Regions from separate parts of the Shewanella decolorationis genome, predicted to be linked through region 1. Evidence: riboswitches for the same ligand, from Rfam matches in the RefSeq annotation. Region 1 holds a riboswitch; the other holds the start of a gene.
The links. Region 1 has a riboswitch for lysine ahead of EYR25_RS06320 (Na+/H+ antiporter NhaC family protein). Riboswitches for the same ligand answer to the same signal wherever they lie in the genome.

Region 2: another riboswitch for lysine. It lies ahead of lysC (lysine-sensitive aspartokinase 3); the one in region 1 lies ahead of EYR25_RS06320 (Na+/H+ antiporter NhaC family protein).

Annotation. Positions count from the first base shown of each region.
Region 1 covers NZ_CP037898.1:1,402,866-1,407,465, reverse strand. The annotation lists gene EYR25_RS06325 (M3 family metallopeptidase) at 1-849, shown strand, start outside; gene EYR25_RS06320 (Na+/H+ antiporter NhaC family protein) at 964-2,532, opposite strand; lysine riboswitch at 2,612-2,808, opposite strand; gene EYR25_RS06315 (electron transfer flavoprotein subunit alpha/FixB family protein) at 2,904-3,830, opposite strand; gene EYR25_RS06310 (electron transfer flavoprotein subunit beta/FixA family protein) at 3,832-4,581, opposite strand.
Region 2 covers NZ_CP037898.1:528,879-533,478, reverse strand. The annotation lists gene EYR25_RS02305 (succinylglutamate desuccinylase/aspartoacylase family protein) at 1-837, opposite strand, end outside; gene lysC (lysine-sensitive aspartokinase 3) at 839-2,194, opposite strand; lysine riboswitch at 2,338-2,512, opposite strand; gene EYR25_RS02295 (DUF3293 domain-containing protein) at 2,749-3,183, opposite strand; gene arcA (two-component system response regulator ArcA) at 3,770-4,486, shown strand.

The sequences.
Region 1 (4,600 bases):
GATGCCGATGGTTCGAGCATGGCGATTTTCTATGCCGACTACTTTGCCCGTGAAGGCAAACGTGGCGGCGCATGGATGAGCTCGTTCGTGGGTCAATCCTTCCTCGAAGGCACTAAGCCTGTCGTGGTTAACGTGATGAACATTAAGAAGGCGCCAGAGGGACAACCGACCTTCGTCAGCTACAACGAAGTCACCACTATGTTCCACGAAATGGGCCATGGTACCCACGGTATGTTCTCTAAGGTGACTTACCCAAGCTTGGCGGGCACCTCGGTCTCACGTGACTTTGTGGAATTCCCATCAACCTTCGAAGAAGACTGGGCAGCCCATCCTAAAGTGTTAGCCAACTACGCCAAACACTTCGAAACTGGTAAGCCAATTCCCGATGATTTGCTGCAAAAACTGCTGAAATCCGGCAGCTTTAACCAAGGTTTTGATACCTTAGAGTATATGGCTGCTGCGCTAGTGGATATGGAATGGCACTCATTAAGCCCTGATGCACCATTGCAAGATGTGGCGACATTTGAAGCCAATGCGCTGAAAAAGCACGGCTTAAATATCACCGCCGTACCACCACGTTATAAGTCAACTTACTTTGCCCACGCCTTCCCAGGTGGTTACTCAGCAAGTTACTACGCTTATATGTGGAGTGAGATTTTAGCAGCTGACGCCTTTGCTTATGTGCAAACGCAAGGTGGTCTCAACCGTGAAATCGGTATGAAATACCGCAAAACGATCCGCGAAGTGGGCAACAGCATTGCACCAATGGAAGCCTACAAAAACTTCCGAGGTCAAGAGCCTACCACCGAAGGGTTATTGAATCGACGTGGACTCAACACCGCCCTGTAATTTGGGATGAGTGAACGATAAAAAATCAGCCAGCATAATGCTGGCTGATTTGTTTTTAGCGCTCGGTAAATACACAGAGAAGACTCGCGAATAAACCGCTCGCTGAAGTCAGGCTTATTTCGCGTTACTTTGGGATTTAAACCGTAACCACACAATGCTCAAGACAAACAGCACGCTACAGGTCAATAGTCCCGCATTCACCGATTCTGTAAAGCCAAGCACCACATAACCCACCATGCTGATCAGCGCCACAATCACAGCGTAAGGCAGCTGAGTCACAACATGGTCAATATGGTGACAGCTCGCGCCAGTTGACGACAAAATCGTGGTATCCGAAATCGGTGAGCAGTGATCACCAAATACCGCGCCCGCCAACACCGAAGCCAGCATTGGTAACATCATAGCTGTGTGGCTGCCCATCGCCATATCGGCGGCAATCGGCAGCATAATACCAAACGTGCCCCAACTGGTGCCGGTAGAAAACGCCGTCAGACCCGCTAACACAAACATCAATGCAGGTAAGAAGGCAAAGGGAATGTTCCCTGTGGCGAGGCTTGCCATAAACTTACCAGTCTCAAGCTGGCCAATCACGCCCGCGATGGTCCAAGCAAATAACAGGATATAAATCGCAGGCAGCATAGAGCGAGCGCCCTGCACCACGCCTTTGACGACCATCGACTTTTCAACGCCTTGTACTAGGTTAAGCACCAGCGCAACCGCTAAACCAATCAGTGCACCAAAGAACAGTGATGAACTCACATCGGTTTTTTCAAAAGCAGAAATAATATTAAATTCAATGCCTTCTTTCGCTAATACCTGGGCACCGCTGTCGATCATAAAATACAGGGTCGCAAATACCAGCACGGTAATAGGTAAGAATAAACCGAGAATTTTACCCGTTTCGGCTTCGGGTAAATCGGCATTCGCCCCAGGTGGTAATCCTTTATTCTCATCATATAAATTACCGCGCTGCGCATTTAATTCATGCTCACGCATAGGGCCAATATCTAAGCCCATGAATGCAACACAAAGTAATAATAATAAAGAGAAAATAGCGTAGAAATTCATAGGGATCATTTGAATAAACACACTCAAATGTCCAGAGTCAGCAAAACCGTGGGCGGTTAATATGCCGCCGATCAGCGCGATAATATAAGCGCCCCAACTGGATACCGGCGAAATAACGCAAACTGGCGCCGCCGTTGAATCTAATAAATAGGCTAACTTAGCGCGGGAAATATAATAACGATCGGTGACGGGTCTGGCGACGGAACCTACGACTAAGCTATTGAAATAATCGTCAATAAAGACAACACAGCCTAAAAACATGGTCAGTAATTTGGCATCGCGTTTATTGCGAATATGCAGGCGCGCCCAATCGGCAAATGCCCGCGCACTACCACTGACAGTAATTAATGCCGTGATCATCCCTAATACAATTAAAAAGCCGAGAATGTATAAATTCCAAGAATTTACGCCATCTTCTGACCAAAAGAGTCCTTTTACACTGTTAAATAAAAACTCACCGCTGGCCACAGGTGAAAATTGATTGAGTAATAACACCCCAATCACAATACCTAAACCGAGGGAAAGGAGAACGCGGCGAGTGAAAATCGCCAACACAATTGCGACCACAGGCGGCAGCAGAGAAAGTGCCGAATCGGCGTAACTTACTACAGTCATTGATTATTTCTTCGTCAAAATACGAATGGAGGGCGACTGAACTGGTGGGAAAAGGCAATAGATACCCAAGATCACCTGTCCTATCAGTAGCGCTCCATAGTAACTATTCCTAATATCCGTATCAGAAAATACTATGGCAGTGTTGTACCTATTCGGCACAACCCCAGCAGTTGATCGTGATAAATCAAACCACTTCGGCACCAAATCCTTTCGCGAACGATCAACGGAATCACCCTACTGATCACTACTGATATTTGGTGCGCCTCTACTTCTAAGAACGCCCATGCACGGGCGTGAGGCACATAAAAACATAAGCGGCTAAGCAGTTGCCACCGCAAAGCCGCTTACTTTGACTTAGATCACGGATAAAATCAACCTAGAGTTGAAATCAACTCTGGAACGGCGTCAAACAGGTCGGCTTCGAGACCATAATCGGCCACCTGGAAGATTGGCGCTTCAGGATCTTTGTTGATTGCCACAATCACCTTTGCGTCTTTCATCCCAGCTAAATGCTGAATCGCGCCCGAAATCCCCACGGCGATGTAGAGGTTCGGTGCCACAATCTTACCGGTTTGACCCACTTGCAGATCGTTAGGCACAAAACCTGCGTCAACCGCGGCGCGTGAAGCCCCAACCGCGGCACCGAGTTTGTCCGCCAGTTGTTCCAACATACCGAAGTTTTCACCGCTGCCCATACCACGGCCACCAGAAACGATAATGCCCGCATTACCTAACTCTGGACGTGCTGAAACAGTCAATGATTGAGACACAAACTGGGTTTTGGCTTCAAACACTTTATCTAAGGTAGCCACGGCAGCACTGTTGCCCTGCACCGCCGCATCGAAGGCACTGGCACGGACTGTCATAACTTTAATCGCGTCATGGCTTTGTACTGTTGCTAAAGCGTTTCCTGCGTAAATTGGGCGAACAAAAGTGTCACTGCTCACCACGCCAATCACTTCCGAAATCTGCGCTACATCTAAAAGCGCCGCCACACGCGGTAGCGTATCTTTGCCAGCACTCGATGCTGCAGCCAAGATATGGCTGTAGTTTGGTGCTAAGTCCACCAGCAATTTAGCTACGTTTTCGGCTAAATGCGCTTCATAGGCACTATTGTCGGCGACCAATACTTGAGCGACGCCTTGCAGGGCTTGCGCAGCTTGTGCCACGGCGCCACATTGGTGACCCACCACCAATACATGCACATCGTCACCAATTGCACGCGCGGCGGTGACAACCTTTGCGGTATCCAGTTTCAGTGCCGCATTATCGTGTTCTGCTAATACTAAAATGGCCATGTTAGATCACCTTCGCTTCATTTTTTAACTTTTCAACCAGCTCAGCTACCGACGCAACCATGATGCCTGCTTTACGCTCTGCAGGTGGCGTCACCTTCACCACAGTTTGATGGGCTTTTAGCGTCACACCTAAATCCGCAACAGTGAGCACATCTAATGGCTTACGTTTAGCTTTCATGATGTTAGGTAATGAAGCGTAACGAGGTTCGTTCAAACGTAAATCGGCTGTTACCACAGCAGGCAGCGGCAGACTTAAGGTTTGCATCCCGCCATCTATCTCGCGAGCCACTTGCACTGAATGACCTTCAACTTTGATTTCAGAAGCAAAAGTGGCTTGTGGCATATCCATTAATGCCGCAAACATTTGACCAGTTTGGTTATTATCGCCATCGATAGATTGCTTACCAAACAGCACTAATTGCGCTTGTTCTTTTTCTTGTACGGCTTTGAGTAATTTGGCAATCGATACTGGGGTTAACTCTTCTTCAGTATCAATGTGAATCGCACGGTCAGCACCTAATGCTAACGCGGTACGTAATTGTTCTTGAACAGCTTTATTGCCGATACTGACGACCACTACTTCAGTAGCACTGCCCGCTTCTTTTAAACGAACCGCTTCTTCTACTGCAATTTCACAAAAAGGGTTCAACGCCATTTTGAGGTTTGCGGTATCAACGCTGGTGTTGTCAGCTTTTACCCTGACCTTCACATTGGCATCAACTACGCGCTTAACAGGCACCAATACTTTCATAGGGTTTCCTTCCTACACT
Region 2 (4,600 bases), 870 kb from region 1:
TGCGGGCGCGACTCGCTCGGCGATCACCCCTCGATGACTCAAATAGGCCAAAATGCCTTTGGCATCGACTAAAGCATCCTCAAGGCAAATGCGTTCTTGGCTCGCCAGTTCCAAGGTAAAAGCAGAAACGGCAATCTCGAGATCCCTACCCTGCGCTTTCGCCACTTCACTCAATTGCCACCAAGGGCAAAATGCCGCTTCATCCATAGCCCCGCCAAAACTATTGGGGATCACTAAGGTATAAGGAATCGAGAAAAACTGCGCCGCTGCAAGGTCATATTCTGGGCAATACAAATGTTTACAGGATTTAGGCCCGGTATGCAGATCCAATACTATATCCGCCTCGTGTGCCATGGCCTGCAGATTAACCGCTAATCTGTGACCCGTCGTCACGCCCCACTCGTTGCGTAAACGCTGCTGACACGCCTCGACTAAGGTGCTGCGGTAAGCTTGGATAAGTGCGCTATCGCTAAGCTCGGCATGCTCACGGTACCAAGCGGGCAAATCAATCGAGTGATTTAAGTACTCGCGGTTCCAGTTTGCCCCTGTGATAGGGTCAAAACGCCCCAGTGTAAACTCGCCACTCTTTTGATTAATTCCCAGCGGATTCGCTAAGGGCACTAAGGTAATTTCCCCTAAGATATCGCAGTGTTCGAGCTGCTTCATCAATTGATAAATCACCGCATTACCTTGCACCTCTGCGCCGTGGACGTTGGCCTGAATATACACTTTAGGGCCAGCGACATGACCACTTGGCTTAAAGTGGTAAATCGGCAGGGTGAGTGCTTGCCCTGCGGCAAGCTCCCCAATGGTTAAAGACGATGCAATCGGTTGCATATTACACGCCTTCGAACAGATTTTCGTGCAACGCTTTAACCACTTGCGCCGCTTCAGATTCGGCTACCAATACGCACAAGTTATGTGGGCTGGCACCTTGGCAGATCATGCGCACATTATGGGGCTCAAGCACTTCAAACACCCGGCGGCAAATGCCCGCAGTCGTAGCGATGCGATTACCGATAATCGCCACCAGTGCTAAACCATCTTCAACACGCACACGGCAATGCTGTGATAATTCCTGCAACAGCGCTTCGCTCAACAGCCCTTGGCCGCTAGAATCAGAGCCGGTTTTATCTAGGGTGAGCGATACGTTAACTTCGGAAGTGGTGATCAAGTCCACACTGATCTTATGTCTTGCCAGTGTGGCAAAGGTTTCCGCCAAGAAGCCCTGTGCATGCAGCATTTGCAGGCTGTGTAAATTGAGTAGCGTTTGGTCGCGGCGCAGCGCAACCGCGCGAAACACGGGCGCATCTTCAACCTGATGACGGATCCACGTGCCGCCCTTTTCAGGCTCCTTACTTGAGCCGACAAACACTTGAATTTGTTGGCGCACCGCAGGAAGAATCGTCGCAGGATGCAGCACTTTAGCACCAAAAGTCGCCATTTCGGCGGCTTCGTTAAAACTGATTTCGGCTATAGGATGGGCGTTTGGCGCAAGGCGCGGATCGGTCGTGTAAATCCCGGCCACATCGGTCCAAATCTCAACCGCAGAGGCTTTTAAGGCTTCGGCTAACAGTGCCGCAGAATAGTCACTACCGCCACGGCCAAGCGTAGTGGTTTGTCCGGCTTCATCTGAACCAATAAAACCTTGAGTCACAATCACTTGTTCAGATAACAACGGCAGTAAATGCTCACGTGAGAGAGAGGCAATTTGCTCAACCTGTGGCTCGGCGCGGCCAAAATGGCTGTCGGTTCGCAGCACACGGCGCACATCAAAGGCACTCGAGTTAGCGCCTTTTTCCCGCAATACCGCCGCAAATAATGCCGACGAACACTGCTCGCCAAGGGACAATAACTCATCCATGGTGGCCTTGCTGCGCTGGGATGCTAGCGCTTCGCTCAATACCGCCATACGGCTTAATAGCTTATCCAATGCCGCGGCTACATCGTTGGGACGACCCAGTTTATCTAAAATTGCGTATTGAATTTGCGCGATTTGCTTTAAGCGCTGTAAACGACCATCGTCGTTCATCGACTCTTGGGTGAGCTCAACCAAAAGGTTAGTCACGCCACTGGAGGCACTAACCACCACTAAACGGCAATCGGGATTGCCCAGTACGATATCGGCGCAGCGATTCATTGCACCGTAATCGGCGACAGAGGTACCACCAAATTTTGCGACAACAAGAGACATTATCGTACCTCCGCAGAAGCAGAAGACACGGCACAAACAAGGATAAGATATTGATTAACTAACATGATTACGCTCCGAACTAACTTCGTTCGAAGAGCCTGGTGCTCAATGATACGCACCCCAATAGAAGGGAAACAGCAATCGTCACCAGAAGCTCTCCACCAATTACAGGTGACAATCGTTAGGATTCAGCCTAAGCGACCGACATAAACATGCAGCAACCACATCTATGCCTCGGCGTTAATCTCCCTCATCAATCATCGCTGGAGTTTGTGCTCCTCTGACTGACTACCTAGTTAACGCTCCTCTTCTGTTCCTTTCCGCCGGAAAGGGACGAAAAAAGTAGCAATAAACCCCTAATGAAGTCAATGCTAATTTCACACACTATATACAAATTCAATAAACGCTTTTAAAAACAATGGGAATTTAAGATGAGTAGTTAAAGCAGACAAGTCAGAAGCTGTAGCACTGAGATGGCGTAAATAACAAAATAACCAACTTAGCCTTACCCTGAGGCAAAGCTTAGTTGGAGAGTCGAAACCGCGCTGACGAGATTAAGTCGTTAAATCGGGCAGTTCGTAAACTAAGCGAACATAGTCGTTAAATCTGCCTAAACACACCTCGGTATGTCCGGTTAAGGTGCAAGGCACTAAACTCACCTCGCCCTTTTCAACCATGTAGATGGCATATTGATTAAACTTTTTCCCTAGCTGCAGCGCCATATTTCTATCCACAAACACCGCCCAGCTCTTTTCCATATGGGATAAATCTGGCGATGCGCCCACCATTGCACGATAGGGGCTACCGATTAATTCAATATCACGGAGGAGTTGGCGGTCGAGTAAACGGTTTTGGCTGGGACTAAGGAGGGTTGAAGCGGGATTATGGGCGGTTATTACGGCAAAGGAGAAATCACAGGATAATGCTTGAGTAAGCAAAAACAACGGCGATTGATAATGCTGCCACAAATCTTGAGTCATGTTGTCCATTGGTAGTCTAGTCGAAAAATGAACCCGCGCTAGTGTAGCAGAGCGCCTCAAAAATCCAAAGAGGCGTGAACTGGCTCACAAGAATTAGAAATACATTAGTTATACTAATCAATGACTAAAGTAAATATCATGGTAAATCAGGCCCTCAACGAGAAATTTGTTAACATTTCATTTGTTAACAAATGCCTAAAACGAGTACAATGTCGCCATTGGCTAGTTAAGCAGATAACATTAAGTTTGCTTAATCTTGACAAGGGTTTGTTAGATTCATCTGCGAAATCACCTTAAGCTAGCCAGACATCTTTTAAAATGTGTTCTACATTTGAGTTAGCATTTAAACATTTTAAAAAAAACAATAGTTAAGGAACTATTTATAACTATTGCTTATCGAAGTTGATACTAGTTACGTTTTAACGTATTACACTTTAAACGTGCACTTTATATACATCCTGACGTGTCGCCGTAAAGATCTTTCCTTTGAAGCACAGAGCAGTTAGAGGAAGTATCAACATTTTATGAATATAAGGATCCGATGTAAGTGGTTCTTATGGTTAGAATAAAATTGGTTAAAATTTAGGTAATTAATATGCAAAATCCGCACATTCTGATCGTTGAAGATGAAGCCGTTACCCGTAACACGCTGAGAAGTATTTTCGAGGCAGAAGGGTATGTGGTCACTGAGGCCAATGATGGCGCAGAAATGCATAAGGCTATGCAGGAAAACAAAATTAACCTAGTGGTTATGGACATTAACCTACCAGGTAAAAACGGTCTGTTGTTGGCACGTGAATTACGTGAAATCAACAACATCGGTCTGATCTTCCTGACAGGCCGTGACAACGAAGTCGACAAAATCCTTGGACTTGAAATTGGCGCGGACGATTATATTACCAAGCCGTTCAACCCACGTGAATTGACGATTCGTGCTCGCAACCTTCTGACTCGTGTGAATAGCGCTGGTAACGAAGTCGAAGAAAAGAGCTCTGTCGAGTACTACCGTTTCAACGATTGGAGCCTAGAGATCAATAGCCGTTCTCTGGTGAGCCCACAGGGTGAATCTTACAAACTGCCACGTAGCGAATTCCGCGCTATGCTGCACTTTGTTGAAAACCCAGGCAAAATCTTAACTCGTGCCGATCTACTGATGAAGATGACTGGCCGAGAGTTAAAGCCACACGACCGTACTGTTGACGTGACTATCCGTCGTATCCGTAAGCACTTCGAAAGCTTGCCAGATACGCCAGAAATCATCGCGACTATCCACGGTGAAGGCTACCGTTTCTGCGGTAACTTAGAAGACTAATCTTCTAAATCCGTTTGAATAATAAAAAACCAGATCCTCGGATCTGGTTTTTTTATCTCTGCAATATGGCAAACCCTCTGCCCCGCTTTATCACCCCCGCAAAACTTGAATCGC